Regions from separate parts of the Zobellella sp. An-6 genome, predicted to be linked through region 1. Evidence: predicted binding sites of a transcription regulator. Region 1 holds the regulator's gene; each other region holds the start of a gene.
The links. The regulator NrdR, encoded in region 1, represses ribonucleotide reductase genes. The targets are predictions, from matches to a motif close to CACNNTATANNGTG.
Positions count from the first base shown of each region.

Region 2: nrdG (anaerobic ribonucleoside-triphosphate reductase activating protein) is a predicted target of NrdR. The motif match lies at 4,886-4,899, and genes of this name have one in related genera.
Region 3: nrdA (class 1a ribonucleoside-diphosphate reductase subunit alpha) is a predicted target of NrdR. The motif match lies at 1,976-1,989, and genes of this name have one in related genera.

Region 1 is NZ_CP199259.1:922,239-928,282, reverse strand. It holds gene ribD (bifunctional diaminohydroxyphosphoribosylaminopyrimidine deaminase/5-amino-6-(5-phosphoribosylamino)uracil reductase RibD) at 1-1,094, opposite strand, end outside; gene nrdR (transcriptional regulator NrdR) at 1,095-1,544, opposite strand; gene glyA (serine hydroxymethyltransferase) at 1,730-2,983, opposite strand; gene ACT7DK_RS04210 (molecular chaperone TorD family protein) at 3,260-3,889, shown strand; gene ACT7DK_RS04205 (DUF2956 family protein) at 3,889-4,239, shown strand; gene ACT7DK_RS04200 (YqaA family protein) at 4,243-4,671, shown strand; gene ACT7DK_RS04195 (DUF294 nucleotidyltransferase-like domain-containing protein) at 4,802-6,044, shown strand, end outside.
Region 2 is NZ_CP199259.1:1,775,274-1,781,317, reverse strand. It holds gene mnmC (bifunctional tRNA (5-methylaminomethyl-2-thiouridine)(34)-methyltransferase MnmD/FAD-dependent 5-carboxymethylaminomethyl-2-thiouridine(34) oxidoreductase MnmC) at 1-619, shown strand, start outside; gene ACT7DK_RS08215 (DUF922 domain-containing protein) at 729-1,223, opposite strand; gene corA (magnesium/cobalt transporter CorA) at 1,417-2,364, shown strand; gene nrdD (anaerobic ribonucleoside-triphosphate reductase) at 2,645-4,420, opposite strand; gene nrdG (anaerobic ribonucleoside-triphosphate reductase activating protein) at 4,417-4,872, opposite strand; gene ACT7DK_RS08195 (CreA family protein) at 5,101-5,562, shown strand; gene uvrB (excinuclease ABC subunit UvrB) at 5,622-6,044, opposite strand, start outside.
Region 3 is NZ_CP199259.1:2,457,568-2,463,611, forward strand. It holds gene gyrA (DNA topoisomerase (ATP-hydrolyzing) subunit A) at 1-175, opposite strand, end outside; gene ubiG (bifunctional 2-polyprenyl-6-hydroxyphenol methylase/3-demethylubiquinol 3-O-methyltransferase UbiG) at 328-1,026, shown strand; gene ACT7DK_RS11520 (HAD-IA family hydrolase) at 1,030-1,707, shown strand; gene nrdA (class 1a ribonucleoside-diphosphate reductase subunit alpha) at 2,048-4,324, shown strand; gene nrdB (class Ia ribonucleoside-diphosphate reductase subunit beta) at 4,445-5,578, shown strand; gene yfaE (class I ribonucleotide reductase maintenance protein YfaE) at 5,575-5,847, shown strand; gene ACT7DK_RS11540 (DUF1496 domain-containing protein) at 6,004-6,044, opposite strand, start outside.

The sequences.
Region 1 (6,044 bases):
AGTTTAAGATCATCGCCCACCCGGCGGCAGTCGCGCCATTCGAGCACGGGCACGGCATCCATGGCGGTCTGTTCCGGCAGTTCGAACAGGCCGCGGGCGCTGTTGCCCATCAGCTTGGGGGCCTGGTAGAGCACCAGTTCATCCACCAGCCCCTGGCCGAGCAGGGCACCGCACAGCCGGGCCCCTGCCTCCACCCAGAGCTGGTTCAGCTGGCGCCGGCCCAGTTCGTCGAGCAGCAGCGGCAGGTCGAGTTTGCCATTCCCGGCAAGCGGCAGCACGCATTCTTCCACCTGAGGGCCGAAACCGCCGCCGACCCGGCCGCGCAGCAACAGCACCGGGCCGGGGACGGAAAAGAGGGTCAGTCCCGGATGCAGCCGGTTGCGGGTATCGACCACGATGCGCAGCGGCTGACGCAGCCCGGCCTCGGGGTACTGCTCCCGCACCGAGGCGGGCAGCTCCGGCCAGCGCACGTTGAGGGCGGCGTCGTCGGCCAGCACGGTGTCGGCTCCGGACAACACGGCACAACTCAGGGCCCGGTGGCGCTGCACGTCCTGCCTGGCCTGGGGACCGGTGATCCACTTGCTCTCGCCGTTGGCCAGCGCGGTGCGGCCGTCGAGGCTGGCGGCCAGCTTGACGGTCACGAAGGGACGGCCGGTGCGCATGCGGTGCAGAAAGCCGACGTTGACCGCCTCCGCCGCCGCCGTCATCAGGCCGGCTTCGGCCCGGATGCCCGCCTCCTGCAGCATGGCCAGTCCCCGCCCGGCGACCCGGGGATTGGGATCCACCATGGCCGCCACCACCCGGGCCACGCCGGCGTCGATCAGGCCTTGGGCGCAGGGCGGGGTACGACCATGGTGGGAGCAGGGCTCCAGGGTGACATAGGCGGTGGCGCCCCGGGCGCGGGGACCGGCCTGGCGCAGGGCGAACACCTCGGCGTGGGGTTCACCGGCTTTTTGATGATAGCCCTCGCCGACCAGTTCGCCTTCATTGACGATAACGCAACCCACCGCCGGATTGGGGCTGGTGGTAAAGCGGCCGCGGCCGGCCAGGGCGAGCGCCCCGGCCATCCAGAACGCATCTTCTTTGCTGAACACTTATTGCTCCAGACGGGCTATTTCCTCGCCGAATTGGCGCAGATCCTCGAAACAGCGGTAAACGGAGGCGAAGCGGATATAGGCGACCTTGTCGAGCTGCTTGAGCTCTTCCATCACCAGGTTGCCGATAAGCTCGGATTTGACTTCCCGCTCGCCGGTGGCGCGCAGCTGGGATTTGATGCGGCTGATGGCCTGCTCGATGGCCTCGGTGCTGACCGGACGCTTTTCCAGCGCACGCTGCATGCCGGCTTCCAGCTTGTCCTCATTGAAGGGCTCGCGGATGCCGGTGGTCTTGATCACCCGCGGCATTACCAGCTCGGCGGTCTCGAAGGTGGTGAACCGCTCCCTGCAGGCATTGCATTCCCGTCGCCGGCGCACCTGCAGGCCGTCCCCCACCAGGCGGGAGTCGATGACCTTGGTTTCGGTTGCGTTACAGAAGGGGCAGTGCATGGTGCCTCCGCGGAGCCGGCGATGGCCCTAGTGTAAAGAAGCGGACCTGAGATTGCCAGCATCCTGCCGGCAGGCTTCCGCGCCGGAGCCGGCGGGAACCCGGCACCCGGCGCCATTTCGACGACCCGGTGCCGGATAGAAAAACGGAGCCCGAAGGCCCCGTTTTGACATCGAACCACTCAGACTCAGGCATAGACCGGGAAGCGGCGGCAGATATCCAGTACCTGCTCCTTCACCCGGGCGATGGTGGCGTCGTCGTTGATGTTGTCGAGCACATCGCAGATCCAGCCGGCCAGCTCGCGCACCTCGGTCTCCTTGAAGCCGCGACGGGTCACCGCCGGGGTACCGATGCGGATACCGGAAGTCACGAACGGAGAGCGCGGATCGTTGGGCACGGCGTTCTTGTTGACGGTGATGAAGGCACGGCCCAGGGCGGCGTCGGCTTCCTTACCGGTGATGTCCTTGTCGATCAGGTCGAGCAGGAACAGGTGGTTGTGAGTACCGCCGGAGACCACCTTGTAGCCGCGCTTCTGGAACTCGTCGGCCATGGCCTGGGCGTTCTTCAGCACCTGGCCCTGGTATTCCTTGAACTCGGGCTCCATGGCTTCCTTGAAGGCCACCGCCTTGGCGGCGATGATGTGCATCAGGGGGCCGCCCTGGCCGCCGGGGAAAACGGCGGAGTTCAGCTTCTTCTCCAGCTCTTCATCGTTGGAGGCGGACAGGATCAGGCCGCCACGGGGACCGGCCAGGGTCTTGTGGGTGGTGGAGGTCACCACGTGGGCATGGGCGATCGGGCTCGGGTAGTGACCGGCGGCGATCAGACCCGCCACGTGGGCCATGTCGACCATGAACCAGGCACCGACCTTGTCGGCGATCTCGCGCATGCGCGCCCAGTCGACCAGGCCGGAGAAGGCGGAGAAGCCGCCGATGATCATCTTCGGCTTGTGCTCGACCGCCAGGCGCTCCATCTCTTCGTAGTCCAGCACGCCTTGCTCGTTGATGCCGTAGGGGATGATGTTGTACATCTTGCCGGAAAAGTTGGCGGGAGAGCCGTGAGTCAGGTGGCCGCCGTGGGCCAGGTTCATGCCCATGACGGTATCGCCGGGCTTGACCAGGGCCATGAAGACGGCGGCATTGGCCTGGGAGCCGGAGTGGGGCTGGACGTTGGCGTAGGTGGCGCCGAACAGCTGCTTGGCGCGCTCGATGGCCAGCTCTTCGGCGATGTCGACATACTCGCAGCCGCCATAGAAACGCTTGCCGGGGTAGCCTTCGGCGTACTTGTTGGTCAGCTGGGAACCCTGCGCCTGCATCACCCGGGGGCTAGTGTAGTTTTCGGAAGCAATCAGCTCGATATGCTCCTCCTGACGCAGGGTTTCATCGCTGATGGCCTGCCACAGCTGGGGATCATAATCGGCGATATTCATGTCACGCTTTAACATCCGTTTCTCCTGACTCGTGCGGTTATCACTGTTGGGGCTAGAGTTTACCCCCAAGGCGCGGCCCGGCCTAGCCCCGGCGAGGAAGTTATCAACATTTTTTTATCTTTATGTTGAAAAGTTCACAAAAAGTTGAAGGGAGCATAACAAGCTCATCATGCCCCCGCTACCGGGCCACGGGCTGGATATAGCGCCCAAACCCGATAGAATAGGCGTTTTGGCCCGTGGTGCCGGTCTCGGAAAGCCGCGCCGGGCACCCAAACAAATGTTGAGGGGAATATGCAAGACTTCATGGTTACCTCGCACCGCCGAGCCGAACTCTATCACTGGTTTACCGCCCTCTTCGCCGCCCCCCTGGCCGACAGCGAGATCCGCGAGTTCAGCGGCTACGACATGCACGCCTTCCTGGACAGCCTGGCCACCCTGGACCCCCTGAACGCCACCACCGAGGCGTTCCGCCGGCAGGCCGAGCGGGTGGCCGGACTGAAAAAGCCCCATGCGGAACTGACCGAGCAGTACGGCCGGCTGTTCGGCCAGCCCTCGCTGCTGGACACCTCGACCCTGGCGCCGCCGGAAGACGAGGCCCTGGTGCTGATGTCGGTGCTGCTGCGCCAACACGGTACCCGGCTGGACGACGATGATCCGCTCAACGTCTGCAACCAGCTGGAAATGATGGGCACCCTGGCCCTGGCCGCCGCCGACGCGGCCGAACGGGGGGACGTGCCGGCACGCCAGACCCTGCTCGACCAACAGCGGGAGCTGGCCAACCAGCTGATCATCGGCTGGCTGCCCGCTTTCGTGGACGCCTGCCGGGAGCAGGACGAGTTCGGCTTTTATGCCGCGGCCGCCGAACTGCTGCGGGCCATGTTCAGCATGGATCTGCACTACCTCAACAACGTGGCCGACTGATGCGTTACCACAAGAATAGGCCCGCCGAGGCCTCGCCCCAGAGCCGGGACGAGGCCGAGCGCATCGCCCGGGCCACCCAGCGCCCGGGCCAGACCAAGGAGCAGACCCGGCTGATCGCCCAGGGCATCCAGAAGGGCATAGAGGAATACAAGAAACAACAGAAGGCGAAGGCCCGCGCCGCCGACAAGGCGCGCAAGCAACAGGCCCGCCGCCAGGATGAGGAAACGGCGGACGAGGCCTTGCCGCTGGACGAGGCACCGGCCTCCTCATCCGCCTCCCTGCTGCCCTGGCTGCTGCTGGCCTTGAGCTGGCTCGGCTTTGGCCTCTACCTCTGGCTGGCTCGCGGCTGAGGCGTGGACTTTCTCCTGGTCTTCGCCAGCAGCCTGCTGGCCGCCACCGTGGCGCCCTTCTATTCCGAGGTGGTACTGGCGGCGGTGCTCAGCCGCCAGCCCGACGCCGCCGTGCTGCTCTGGGCCCTGGCCAGCGTGGGCAATACCCTGGGCTCGGTGATCAACTGGTGGCTGGGCAAGTACCTGCTGCACTACCAGGACAGGCGCTGGTTTCCGGTCAAGCCGGTGCAACTGGCCCGGGCCCAGTACTGGTTCAACCGCTTCGGGGTCTGGACCCTGCTGCTGGGCTGGTTGCCGGTGGTGGGCGATCCCCTCACCTTTATCGCCGGGATAATGCGGGTCCGACTGGCCCTGTTCGTGCCCCTGGTGTTTATCGGCAAGGCCAGCCGCTACCTGATCGTGATCTGGTTTGCCGAGCAGTTGTTGCTGTAACTCTGCGCCAAACCGGGACGGGCAACAGTCCCCGCTCAAATACCGCTGTATCGCCCTGCGACTAAAGTCGGCTGGACAGTCCCCGGGGGGCGGCGATACTGGAGGTGAACGCCGGGGCAAGGAGCCGCACATGCAGGATCAGTTCAACTTCGATCATCCCCCCTTCGATACCCTGACCGCCGAGCAGCGCCAGGATGTGCTGGATCAGACCGACATCGCCTATTTCGATCGGGGCGAGACCATACTGCATCCGGGACAGTTGATCGACAGCCTCTATATCATCCTCAAGGGGGTGGTGGAAGAGCGCCATGCCGAGCGCGGCGAAATCTACGCCCACTATACCACCGACGATCTGTTCGACATCCGCGGCCAGTTCGACGGCGAGTGCCGCCACAGCTATGTGGCGCTGGAAGAAACCCTGTGCTTCGTGCTGCCCACCCAGGCCTTTCTCACCCTGATGACCGACAACCCCGACTTCGCCGCCTGGTTCCAGCGGGATCTGCAGGGCCGGCAACGGGTCGCCTCTTCCCAGAAGAACCTGTCGGAATTCATCCTCACCCGCATCGACAACGGCAACATCCAGCCGGCCATGGTGATCGACGGCCAGACCTCCCTCTACCAGGCCACCCTGTTGCTCAAGAGCCATCACCTGGAATCGCTCATCGTCACCCACGACGGCAGCTTCGGCATGCTTACCGGCACCGATCTGCTCTACGGCGCCGTGCTCGACGGCCTGCCCGGCACCGAGCCGGTGCAGCGCCTCGCCAGCTTCAACCTGATTTCGGTGCAGAAGGGTGACTTCCTGTTCAACGCCCTGATGCTGATGGTTCGCCACCGGATAGAGCGGGTGGCGGTCAAGGAGCGGGAACAGCTGGTGGGCATACTGGAAATGACCCAGCTGCTCAGCCAGTTCTCCACCCATTCCCACGTGCTGGGGCTGCGCATCCTGCGGGCCGGCAGCATCGACGAACTGGCCGAGGCCGCCGCCACCCTCGGCATGCTGGTGGAGAACCTGCACAACAACGGGGTACGCCTGCCCTTTATCATGCAGCTGCTGGCCAGCCTCAACGAGCAGCTGATGCGCAAGGCCTTCGAGTTCGCCTTTCCGGCCCGCTACCACGAACGGCTGGCGCTGATGGTGCTGGGCAGCGAGGGCCGGGGCGAGCAGATCCTGAAGACGGATCAGGACAACGCCCTGGTGCTGGAAGAGGGCCTGTCTGCCGCCGAGATCCTGCCCTTCGCCGAGCAGTTCAGCCGCTATCTGGAGCGGCTCGGTTACCCGCCCTGTCCGGGCAAGGTGATGGTCAACAACCCGGAATGGGTGCACTCCTTGAGCGCCTGGCAGGAGCGGATCCGCCGCTGGGTGCGCCAGA
Region 2 (6,044 bases), 850 kb from region 1:
GGTGCTGGCCAACGGCCATGAAGTCACCTCCCTGCCCCAGGCCGAGACACTCGCCCTGTATCCAGTACGGGGCCAGGTCAACCACCAACCCACGGCACCGCAGCTGGCGCCACTGAGGACGGTGGTCTGCTACGAGGGCTACCTGACCCCGGCCTGGCAGGGACAGCACTGTGTCGGCGCCAGCTATGGCCGCCAGCAAACCGGGCTGGACTACCGCCCGGCCGAAGAGCAGGACAACCTGGACAAGTTGCTGCGCACCCTGCCCGCCCTGCAGGGGCTGGCGGCACAGGCCGGCGCCGGCCGGGTAGGCATCCGCGCCGCCTGCCGGGATCACCTGCCGCTGGCCGGCGCCGTCCCGGACAAGCCCGCCCAGTTGGCGCAGTACCGCGGCATGCACCAGAAGCCCGGCCAGGCCCTGCCGCTGGCGGCGGATCATGCCGGTCTCTATGTGCTGTCGGGGCTGGGTTCCAGGGGGATGTGCTCGGCGCCGTTGCTGGCGGAATTGATGGCCGCCCAGCTGCTGGACGAGCCCTACCCGCTGGCACGTGAACTGCTGGCGGCGCTCAATCCCAACCGGCACTGGCTGCGCAAGCTGCAAAAGGGCAAGGCGGTAGACTGAACGCCTTTCCTTGTACAGAAGCGGACTGCTACGGAGCCGAGCGCACCGCTCCCGTCTCGCCGGCAGGCTGCCGCCCTTGAAATCGCAGCTACAGCGGAAATGGAAGAAACTATTGCGGGCGAATCAGTCCCAGGTTACGACCGTAATCGTTCTGCTGCTGAAAATCCCGCAGCAGGGTTTGGGCGATGTCCAGCTGGTGATAACCGACGTTGTCCGCCACCCGGCGCAGTTGCTCGCAGCTCGGCTGGGGAGCTATCTCGAACAGGGAACGCTCCAGCCACTCCGCCGCCAGCAGGGCCCGCTCCCGCACCAGCCGCTCGTAGGCAGTGAGGGCCAGGCGATAGTTCTGCCATTCCGGCGTTTGCGGCCACTCCAAGGGCTCGGTAACGGTGGCGGTGAGCGACACCAGCACCTGGGCCGGCAGGCAGCCCTGCTCGGCCTCCTGTCCCGACAGCTGCCAGGACAACCGGTAATCCACGTCCGCCAGGCTCGGCTCCAGCGCGCTCGAGCCGTAGACATCCACCGTCTGCCGGGCCTTCAGGGCCATCTCGGCGGCCACGGGCGTGGCCAGCAACAACATCAAGATACAACAGATTCGCTTCACGGCGGCTCTCCGGTGGACAGTCCTCAAGGCAGGGCTCTGCCTCATTATAGGCCTCTCGCAAGGTCAAGTCATTTGAGTCTACCCTTAGCGGGAGGAAAATTAATGCTATCGCCACCTTCGGGACGGGGATGACCTGACATCCGCCGCCCGCCCCTATATAGTGCGGCTAATGCTTATTGGTTGGAGAGCTGTCATGATCACAGCCTATACACTGCACGGAAAATCCCTGGCCATTCAGCCGCTCGACCTGGAGGACAAGCTGCCGCCCAACACCCTGTGGCTGGATATCCTCAAGCCCGACGAGCAGGAACAACACTGGATGAAACAGCTGTTCGTCGAGGAAGTGCCCGAGCTCGACGAGCTGGACGACATCGAGGCCTCGGCCCGCTTCTACCGGGACAAGGACGGCCTGCATATCCACTCCCTGTTCCCCCAGCGCCTGGGCAAGGAAATCGACGGCATCAACGTGCTCTTTACCCTGCGCAACAACCTGCTGATCAGCTTTCGCGAGGACGATCTGGGGCTGATGCGACTGCTGCGCCACTACATGCGCCAGGACCGGCTGGAAGTGGAAGACGCCCCGGATCTGCTGCTGGAAATCTTCCAGCTCAAGATAGAGTACATTTCCGACCTGATCGAGGATGGCTACAAGACCCTGGAAGACACCGCCAAGGAAGTGCTGCAGGTGGACGATCTGCACAAGACCATGTCGGATCTGATGCTGCAGGAAGACGGCAACGGCCATATCCGCCTGGCGCTGTACGATACCCGCCGCGCGCTGCGCTTCCTCAAGCGTTCGCTGCGTCAGAACGCCAGTGACGAGCAGCGCAAGTGGATCGACGAGATGCTCTACGACATCGAGTCGCTGCTGCCCCACACCCAGTTCCTGTTCGACAAGATCAACTTCCAGCTGGAAGCGGCCATGGGCTTTACCAGCCTGGAGCAGAGCAAGGTGATCAAGATTTTCTCGGTGGCCGCGGTGGTATTCCTGCCGCCGACGCTGATCGCCAGCATCTACGGCATGAACTTCGAGATCATGCCGGAGCTGGGCTTCGATTACGGCTACCCCATGTCGCTGGTGATGATGCTGATGTCCGCCTGCGGCACCTACTACTTCTTCAAGCGCAAGGGCTGGCTGTAACAGCCTGTTTGAGATCTGCTGTACTCGGCCAAAATGTACTACCCTGCCGACACGCCATAAAATAGGGCACTCGCCGTTGCGGCCTGCTGCGAACATTCACTGGATGTTCGGTCAGGCCGAAATGGCTCGTCACGGCGAGCAAGCTCGCCCCATGTACGCTCTCCGTTCATCCCTGAAACAGAAGGTCGGCAGAGCAACTCCCTTTGCCCTCCCCATCCGCGCCGGTGTTGCCTGCGGGTACAACCATCAGACGGCACCGGGCTGGAAAGAGGCAAGAGGATTACCGGTGGTAGAAGCGCCGGCCGTGCTCGGCCCGGCGGCCGGCGCTGAAGGCCGACACCCGCTTCAGGTAGCCGATCACCCGGGTAGCGTGATCGATATTCTCGCTGCCGCACTGCCCGCACGCCCAGTCGGTATGCTTGCTGATATGGCCGCAGTCGTTGCACAGGGTGCTGCGCACGTTGACGGTGAAATAATGGCAGCCGGTGCTGGCGGCGATGCGGTAGAGCTGCAGGTAGCCTGCCCTGCTCAGGTGCTCGTCCAGGTTGAGGTGCAGCGCCGATCCGCCGTCCAGGTATTGCACCAGATCCCGGCCGTGCAGCACGAACTTGTCGAGCACCTGGGTCCCCTCCTCGTCTTCCACCACATAGAAGTAGGAGTTGTAGCAGTCCCGCGGCACCACATAGCCGTCGGCCCTGTCCCACTTGGCGTTCTTCACCCCCAGGTTTTCCGCCGGCACAAACTCGGTGTTGAACAGGTAGCCGTACTCCTGCCGCGCCACCCGGTTGGCGTCGTAGATGATCTTGAGCCGCTCGCTGACAAAGCGCTGGTAGTCGGGGTTGTTGCCGACCTGGATACCCCGGTACTCTGCCGCCTCCACCATGCCGTTGATGCCGATGGTGAGGAACTGCTTGTCCAGGCTGATAAAGCCGGCGTCGTAGACGGTGAGGATGCCGTTTTCCAGGAAGTCCTCCATCAGCCGGCGATAGGCCACCTGATAGCGCTGGATTTTGTGGATCTCGGTCAGCAAATCGCGGCCGTCCTGCTCCAGCCGGTTCATGTTGAGGGTGATGACGTTGATCGAGCCGGTGGCCACCCCGCCCGCCCCCAGGGTGTAGGAGAAGGTATGATCGCTCACCTCGTTGCGCAGCCGGCAGCAGGAGGCCAGGGAGTCGGCGCTGTCCGACATGTAGATGAAGAAGCTGTTGCCCCGGCTCATCTGCCCGGCGCACAGCTCGGCGAAGGCCTCATCGGCGGGGGCGCCGTCCCGGGTCAGCATGGCGGCGGTCACCACCGGGAAGGTCAGCACCGCCTTGCGCCGCTCTTCGTTGAACCAGTCGAGGAAATGAGCCTGCAGCCGGAACACCGACTCGGCCTCGGGCCGGCTGCCGTCGGGGAAGACGAAAAACTCGAACATGGTGTTGAAATAGTCGCGATCGAACAGGGAAATATTCCAGAACACGCTCTGGTAGCCCCTGGCCGCCGCCGGCTGGTTGATGGCGTAGACCACGTGCTGCAGGTGATTGTTGATGGCGTGGGCATGCTCGGTGAGGTAGTCGTCGCCGTAATCCTTGCGGGCGAAATAATCGAAGTAGGTCAAAAACTCCACGGTGGCGACGGCGCCGGCGAACTGGGCGCTGATGGCGAACACCAGGTTGACGAAGGCGCCACAGAAGGACTCCAGGTGCCGGGGCGCCTGGCTCTCGCCGCCGAGCCGGGTCAGGCCGTCGAGCAGGAAGGGGTACATGGTGATGGACACGCAATAGGGCTTGAGGCTGGTTTCATCGTGCACGTAGATCTCGTGCTGCTCGATTTGCCGCTCGTACTCGGTGGCGAGATCGGCGCCGAACAGCTCGGCGATCTTGTTCTTCACCAGTCCCCGGTTGACCTGCACAAAAAAGTCCTTCATCAGCTCCGCCTCGGCGGTGGCGATGTTTTTCTGGGTCACGTTGGCATTGGGATCCATCTTGGAGCCATCCGCCGCGTTGGACGCCTTCATGTAAGCGTTGAAGCTGTCTACCTTGGCGCGCAGCTGCTCCGGGTGCAGACGTATCATGACCTTCTCCAAAAAGTGTGATTGAGCGATTCACCCGTGCTCAGGCAAATCAGCCGTTGGTTAGTGTCTCTGGAGTCGAGACCGCCGAGCTCGGCCCGCCAGGGGCCCGTCTTGAGGTAGTCGAGCTCGGCCAGCAGCGCCCGGCCCACCCGCTCCCGCCCGGTATAGAGGCAGGTCTTGAGTCCCTGCCGCCGTACCTGGCGCAGCAGCGCCAGCAGCGCCTCCCGGTCCCATTCTCCACCGAAAAACAACACACAGGTCAGCAGGCCCCGATAACGCTCCAGCCAGCCCTGCAGCCGCTCGCCGGTGAGCGGGCTGCCCGCTTGCGGGTCCCAGCTGTCGCGGCTGTGGCAGCCCGGGCAGGCCAGGGGGCAGCCGGTCACCAGCCAGGCCAGGCTAACCTCGCCGGGCACTTCCTGCAGTACCACCCTGGGTTCGAAGGCATTGAGCATCACTCGCACCAAACACTATATGTTGTGTGACAATGCTAGATACAAACACCATATATTGGAATACGCCCGTCCCAGGATAGTCCTTTTCCCTGATCTGGATCAGGCTTCGAACAATAAGGTACATATGAAATGTTTATTAAAAGATAGGGAGCGGAGATGGCACCGGACGGGGCTTTGTGTTATCACACCCGCTAACAAGCAGACAGGTACGATGACAAGGGGCCCGGAATGCGGAGCAGGATCACCATGGCGGGGCTCGTCGTCCTCGCCCTTAGCGGTTGCGACAACAATGAAGTGGGCGATGTCTCCCTCGGGGTATTCACCACCAAGGACATCAAGATAGAGGTACTTACCGACCCGGTGGTCAGCGGGGTGACCTGCCATATCTCCAACGTAGTGGCGGATCTGAGCCTGGCGGATCCTTCCGACATGTCGATCAGCTGCCGCCAGACCGGGGAGATCACCCCCGGAATGATAGCGGCGGTGGACAAGTCCAAGAGCGGCGATATCGTGTTCAAGAAGTCGAAAAGCATCTTCCTGAAAAGCCTGAAGATCCGCCGTATCTACGACGAAGCCAGCCAGAGCCTGCTGTACGTGGCCTACAGTACCAAGGAAACCGAAGGCAGCTTCAAGCACTCCCTGTCGACCGTGCCCTTGTGGGATACCGCCGCGTATCAGGCGAAGCCCTAGCCGGAAGCCGGAAGCCGGAATCCAGGCAGGCTCTCACTTCCAGCTTCTAGCTTCTGGCTTCAGCTGCGGATCAACTGCTCCCGCAGCAGGTGAATGCGATCGCGTGCCGCCGCCGCCTGCTCGAATTCCAGGTTGCGGGCGTGGTTGAGCATGACCTTCTCCAGCTCGTCGATCTGGTGGCTAAGCTCCTTGGCGCTGGGCAGGTGCGCCGGCACCGGGGTCTTTTCCTTGGCGCGCTTGGAGCCGACCCGTTTGGTGCCGTCCAGATCCATCACGTCGGTGATGCGCTTGTTGAGGCCGCGCGGCACTATGCCGTGCTCCTCGTTGAAGCGCCGCTGCAGCTCCCGGCGGCGTTCGGTCTCATTGATGGCGGCGGCCATGGAGCGGGTGATGCTGTCCGCATAGAGGATGGCCTTGCCGCTCAGGTTGCGCGCCGCCCGCCCTATCGTCTGGATAAGGGAGCGTTCGGAGCGCAGGAAGCC
Region 3 (6,044 bases), 1.5 Mb from region 1:
AGTCGTTGCCGAGCTCGTTCATGGCGAACAGCACACGGCGATGCACCGGCTTCAAACCATCTCGCACATCGGGAAGCGCCCGTCCCACGATCACGCTCATGGCGTAATCCAGGTAGGAGCGTTTGAGCTCTTCCTCGATGTTTATCGGCATGATTTCTCGGGCCAGATCGGTCATAGCAAGCCTTGTCCCCAGTTTATTGATTATATGGCTTTGAAAAACGCGCCATTCTAGCACAGTTCCGGCCCGACGGGAGCAGGGAAGCTGGCGGCGACAGGCCGCTTGGTTATAATGGCCTCCTCAGTTTGTCCGGCTTTAAGGCTTCGACCATGAACGTAGATCAACAGGAAATCGACAAATTCGAGGCCATGGCCTCCCGCTGGTGGGATCCGGAGGGCGACTTCAAGCCCCTGCACCGGCTCAACCCCCTGCGCCTGGACTGGATAGCCGGCAAGGCCGGCGGCCTGTTCGGCAAGCAGGTGATCGACATCGGCTGCGGCGGCGGTATTTTAAGCGAGAGCATGGCCCGGGAAGGCGCCGAGGTCACCGGGGTGGACATGGGCCGCGAGCCGCTGGCCGTGGCCCGGCTGCATGCCCTGGAAACCGGGGTGAGCGTCAATTATCGTCAGGGCACCGCCGAGCAGCTGGCCGCCGAACGGCCCGGACAATTCGAGGTGGTGACCTGTATGGAAATGCTGGAGCACGTGCCCGACCCGGCTTCCGTGGTGCAGGCCTGCGCCGAGCTGGCCCGACCCGGCGCCACCCTGGTGTTTTCCACCATCAGCCGCAACCCCAAGGCCTGGCTGCTGATGATAGGGGTGGCGGAACATCTGCTGAAAATGGTGCCGAAAGGCACCCATGATCACCGCAAGTTCATCACCCCGGCGGAGCTGTGTTCCTATATAGAGCGGGCCGGTCTGGTGGTGAAGGACATCAGCGGCGTGGTCTACCGGCCCCTGACCGGCGATTTCAAGCTGAGCCGGGATGCGGACGTCAACTACATGGTCCACGCCATCAAACCGGAGTAAACCATGGACGTGCGCGCGGTGTTGTTCGACCTAGACGGTACCCTGCTGGACACGGCCGGCGACATGGGCGCGGCCGCCAACCATGTCATCACCGGCCTGGGGTTGCCCCCGCTCTCCGACGAGGTGCTGAGCTGCACCACCTCGGATGGCTCCTACGCCCTGCTCCAGGCCGGCATCCAGCCGGCGCTTATCGCACAGCACGGACTGGAACAGCTGCGCCGGCGGATGCTGGCCTTTTACGGCGAGAACCTCTGCCGCCATACCCGCCCCTACGACGGCGTGGCGGAGCTGCTCGACTGGCTCGACCGGCGTCGCATTCCCTGGGGGGTGGTCACCAACAAGCCCGCCGCCCTGACCGAACCGCTGCTGGCCGGGCTGCCGCTGTTCGCCGGTTGTGGCGTCACCGTCAGCGCCGATACCCTGCCCCAGAAAAAACCGCATCCGGCTCCCCTGCTCCACGCCGCCGGACAGCTGGCGGTGGCGGCGGCCCAGTGCGTCTATGTGGGCGACCACAGGCGCGACATAGAAGCGGGCCGGGCCGCCGGCATGGTGACCATCGCCGCCGCCTGGGGCTACATCTCGGCCGGCGAGAACCCGGACGACTGGCAGGCGGACCATCGACTCGACTCGGTGCCGGCCCTGAAAAGCTGGCTCGAAGACGCGTTCGGCACCTCCTGCTGAAAGTTCCGGCGGGATCCCCAAACGCCTTTTTTTGCAAGCCAAATTTTTCAAAAAAAGTTTCCTCCCGCCCATAAAAACAGCAGGCTTTGGCCAGCGCCAGACTCCCAACGGAGCAGAAGTTAGTGAGTGCAAACACAAGCCCGAAGATCACAGATTATCCACAAGATCTTCCGGCGGCAGCCGGCTTGAGAATCGGGGGGCAACCCACTATATTGTGCCCATCCTCAATATCACAACTAGATGTTGTGCTTCCTCCGATTGCCGACCACACTATATAGGGTGGCTGGCTGCACGGGTTTTGCCGGAGCAGACACAACACCACCGGGAGAAGGTCCGCCTCATGAACAAACATCTGCTGGTCACCAAACGCTCCGGCGCCAAGGAGCCCATCGATCTGGACAAGATCCACAGGGTCATCACCTGGGCCGCCGAGGGCCTGGACAATGTTTCCGTCTCCCAGGTAGAGCTGCGCTCCCATATCCAGTTCTATGACGGTATCCGCACCGAAGACATCCACGAGACCATCATCAAGGCCGCCGCGGATCTGATCTCCGAACAGAGTCCGGACTACCAGTACCTGGCCGCCCGCCTGGCCATGTTCCACCTGCGCAAGAAGGCCTACGGCCGGTTCGAGCCGCCCCACTTCTACGATCATGTGGTCAAACTCACCGAGATGGGCAAGTACGACCAGCACATCCTGGCCGACTACAGCCGCGAGGAGTTCGAAACCCTGAACGCCCGCCTGCACCACGAGCGCGACATGGACTTCTCCTACGCCGCGGTCAAGCAGCTCGAGGGCAAGTACCTGGTGCAGAACCGGGTCACCGGCGCCATCTACGAGAGCCCCCAGTTCCTGTACATGCTGGTGGCCGCCTGCCTGTTCTCCAAGTACCCCAAGGCGACCCGGCTGGACTACATCACCCGCTTCTATGATGCGGTGTCCCAGTTCAAGATCTCCCTGCCCACGCCCATCATGTCCGGCGTGCGCACGCCCACCCGCCAGTTCAGCTCCTGCGTGCTGATCGAGTGCGGCGACAGCCTGGATTCCATCAACGCCACCTCCGGCGCCATTGTGCGTTATGTGTCCCAGCGCGCCGGCATCGGCATCAACGCCGGCCGCATCCGGGCGCTCGGCAGCCCCATCCGTGGCGGCGAGGCCTTCCACACCGGCTGTATCCCCTTCTACAAGCACTTCCAGACCGCGGTCAAATGCTGCTCCCAGGGCGGCGTGCGCGGCGGTGCCGCCACCCTGTTCTATCCCCTGTGGCACCTGGAAGTGGAGTCGCTGCTGGTGCTCAAGAACAACCGCGGCGTGGAAGAGAACCGGGTCCGCCACATGGACTACGGCGTGCAGATCAACCGGCTGATGTACCAGCGCCTGATCAAGGGCGGCGACATCACCCTGTTCAGCCCCTCCGACGTGCCCGGCCTGTACGATGCCTTCTTTGAGGATCAGGCCAAGTTTGAAACCCTGTACGAGCAATACGAGCGGGACGACAGCATTCGCAAGCGCACCGTCAAGGCGCTGGAGCTGTTCTCCCTGATGATGCAGGAACGCGCCGGCACCGGCCGCATCTATATCCAGAACGTGGATCACTGCAACACCCACAGCCCCTTCGACCCGGCGGTGGCCCCGGTGCGCCAGAGCAACCTCTGCCTGGAGATCGCCCTGCCCACCAAGCCGCTGATGGACATCAACGACGAGAACGGCGAAATCGCCCTCTGCACCCTGTCCGCCTTCAACCTGGGTGCCATCGGCAGCCTGGACGACCTGGAAGAGCTGGCGGAGCTGGCGGTACGCGCCCTCGACGCCCTGCTCGACTACCAGGACTACCCGCTGCTGGCCGCCCACAAGGGCTCGATGAACCGCCGGACTCTGGGCATTGGCGTCATCAACTACGCCTACTACCTGGCCAAGCACGGCGTCAAATATTCCGATGGCAGCGCCATCGGCCTGACCCACAAGACTTTCGAGGCCATCCAGTACTACCTGCTGAAGGCCTCGGTGCAGCTGGCCAGGGAGTTCGGGGCCTGCCCGGCCTTTAATGAGACCACCTACGCTCAGGGCATACTGCCCATCGACACCTACAAGAAGGATCTGGACAGCGTCTGCAGCGAACCGCTGCACCTGGACTGGGAAAGCCTGCGCGAGGAGATCAAGACGGTGGGCCTGCGCAACAGCACCCTGACCGCGCTGATGCCCTCCGAAACCTCGAGCCAGATCTCCAACGCCACCAACGGCATAGAGCCGCCCCGCGGCCTGGTGTCGATCAAGGCCTCCAAGGACGGCATCCTCAAGCAGGTGGTGCCCGAGTACGAACGGCTCAAGGGCCAGTACGAGCTGCTGTGGCAGATGCCCTCCAACGACGGCTATCTGCAGCTGGTCGGCGTGATGCAGAAGTTCGTGGATCAGGCCATTTCCGCCAACACCAACTACGATCCGGCCCGCTTTGAGGGCGGCCGGGTACCGATGAAGCAGTTGCTGAAAGACCTGCTCACCGCCTACAAGTTCGGTCTCAAGACCCTGTATTACCACAACACCCGTGACGGTGCGGCAGACGCCCAGAACGACATGCAGGAAGATGACGGCTGCGCCGGCGGTGCCTGCAAGATTTAAGGCACCGTCACACTCAAATAATCCCGGCGAGGGCCACCTCGCCGCTGTGCGCAGCGTCGCTCACTACCGCCAACGCGGGCTGAGCGGCACTGCGCTCATTGTCTTTGCGGAACGAGAAAAATGTCTTACACCACTTTCAGTCAAGTTCAAAACGATCACATGAAAGAGCCCATGTTCCTCGGCAACCCGGTGAACGTGGCCCGCTATGACCAGCAGAAATACGAAATTTTTGAGAAGCTGATCGAAAAGCAGCTGTCCTTTTTCTGGCGTCCGGAAGAGGTGGACGTGTCCCAGGACAGGATCGACTACCAGGCCCTGCCGGATCATGAGAAGCACATCTTTATCAGCAACCTCAAGTACCAGACCCTGCTCGACTCCATCCAGGGCCGCAGCCCCAACGTGGCCCTGCTGCCGCTGGTGTCCCTGCCCGAGCTGGAAACCTGGATCGAGACCTGGGCCTTTTCCGAGACCATCCACTCGCGCTCCTATACCCACATCATCCGCAATATCGTCAACGATCCCTCCAAGGTGTTCGACGACATCGTGGCCAACGAGCATATCCAGAAGCGGGCAAAGGACATCGCCGGCTACTACGATGAGCTTATCGAGTACACCAACTTCTACCACCTCTACGGCGAGGGCGAGCACGAGATCAAGGGCCAGAAGGTCACCGTCAACCGCTACGAGCTGAAGAAGAAACTCTACCTGTGCCTGATGTGCGTCAACGCCCTGGAAGCGATCCGCTTCTACGTGAGCTTCGCCTGCTCCTTCGCCTTTGCCGAGCGCGAGCTGATGGAAGGCAACGCCAAGATCATCAAGCTGATCGCCCGGGACGAAGCCCTGCACCTGACCGGCACCCAGCACATGCTCAATATCCTGCGTGCCGGCGAGGACGATCCGGAGATGGCCCAGGTGGCCCGCGACTGCGAACAGCAGTGCTTCGAGCTGTTCAGGGCCGCCGCCATCCAGGAGAAGGAATGGGCCGAATACCTGTTCAAGGACGGCTCCATGATCGGCCTGAACAAGGATATCCTGTGCCAGTACGTGGAATACATCACCAACCTGCGCATGCAGGCGGTGGGACTGGCGCCCGCCTTTGAGGGTTCCAAACAGAACCCTATTCCCTGGATCAACGCCTGGCTGTCGTCCGACAACGTCCAGGTCGCGCCCCAGGAGGTAGAAGTCAGCTCCTACTTGGTAGGCCAGATTGACTCCCAGGTGAGCCACGACGATCTGGGTGACTTCGAGCTGTGAGCCGAGTCCGCACCCGGGAACTGAGCTTCGAACTGCGGGCGGGGGAAACCCTGCTCGAGGGGCTGGAGCGCACCGGCCACGCGGTGGAATACCAGTGCCGCAGCGGCTACTGCGGCGCCTGTCGCACCGCCCTGCTGGCCGGCCGGGTGACCTACCATGAAGCCCCCCTCGCCTACCTGGCCGAGGGGGAGATACTGCCCTGCTGCTGCCGGCCAACCGAGCCGGTCAGCCTCGATATCCCCCTTCTGGAAATAAAAAAACAGGCCTAAATAGCTGTTCCGAATAGTAGATCATTGTCGGCAACGACCGGGTTCCGCTAAGCAGACCCTCCGCGCCAGGGATGGCGCGGCGGAGCCCCCAGGGATGGGTTCACGGCGTGTCTGCGTGCGGGGCCCGGTCGATGTAGCACTATTAGGATCAGTTACTTAGGGCCTGCCCTCCTCCTTCAGCGGAAAGAGATGCCAGC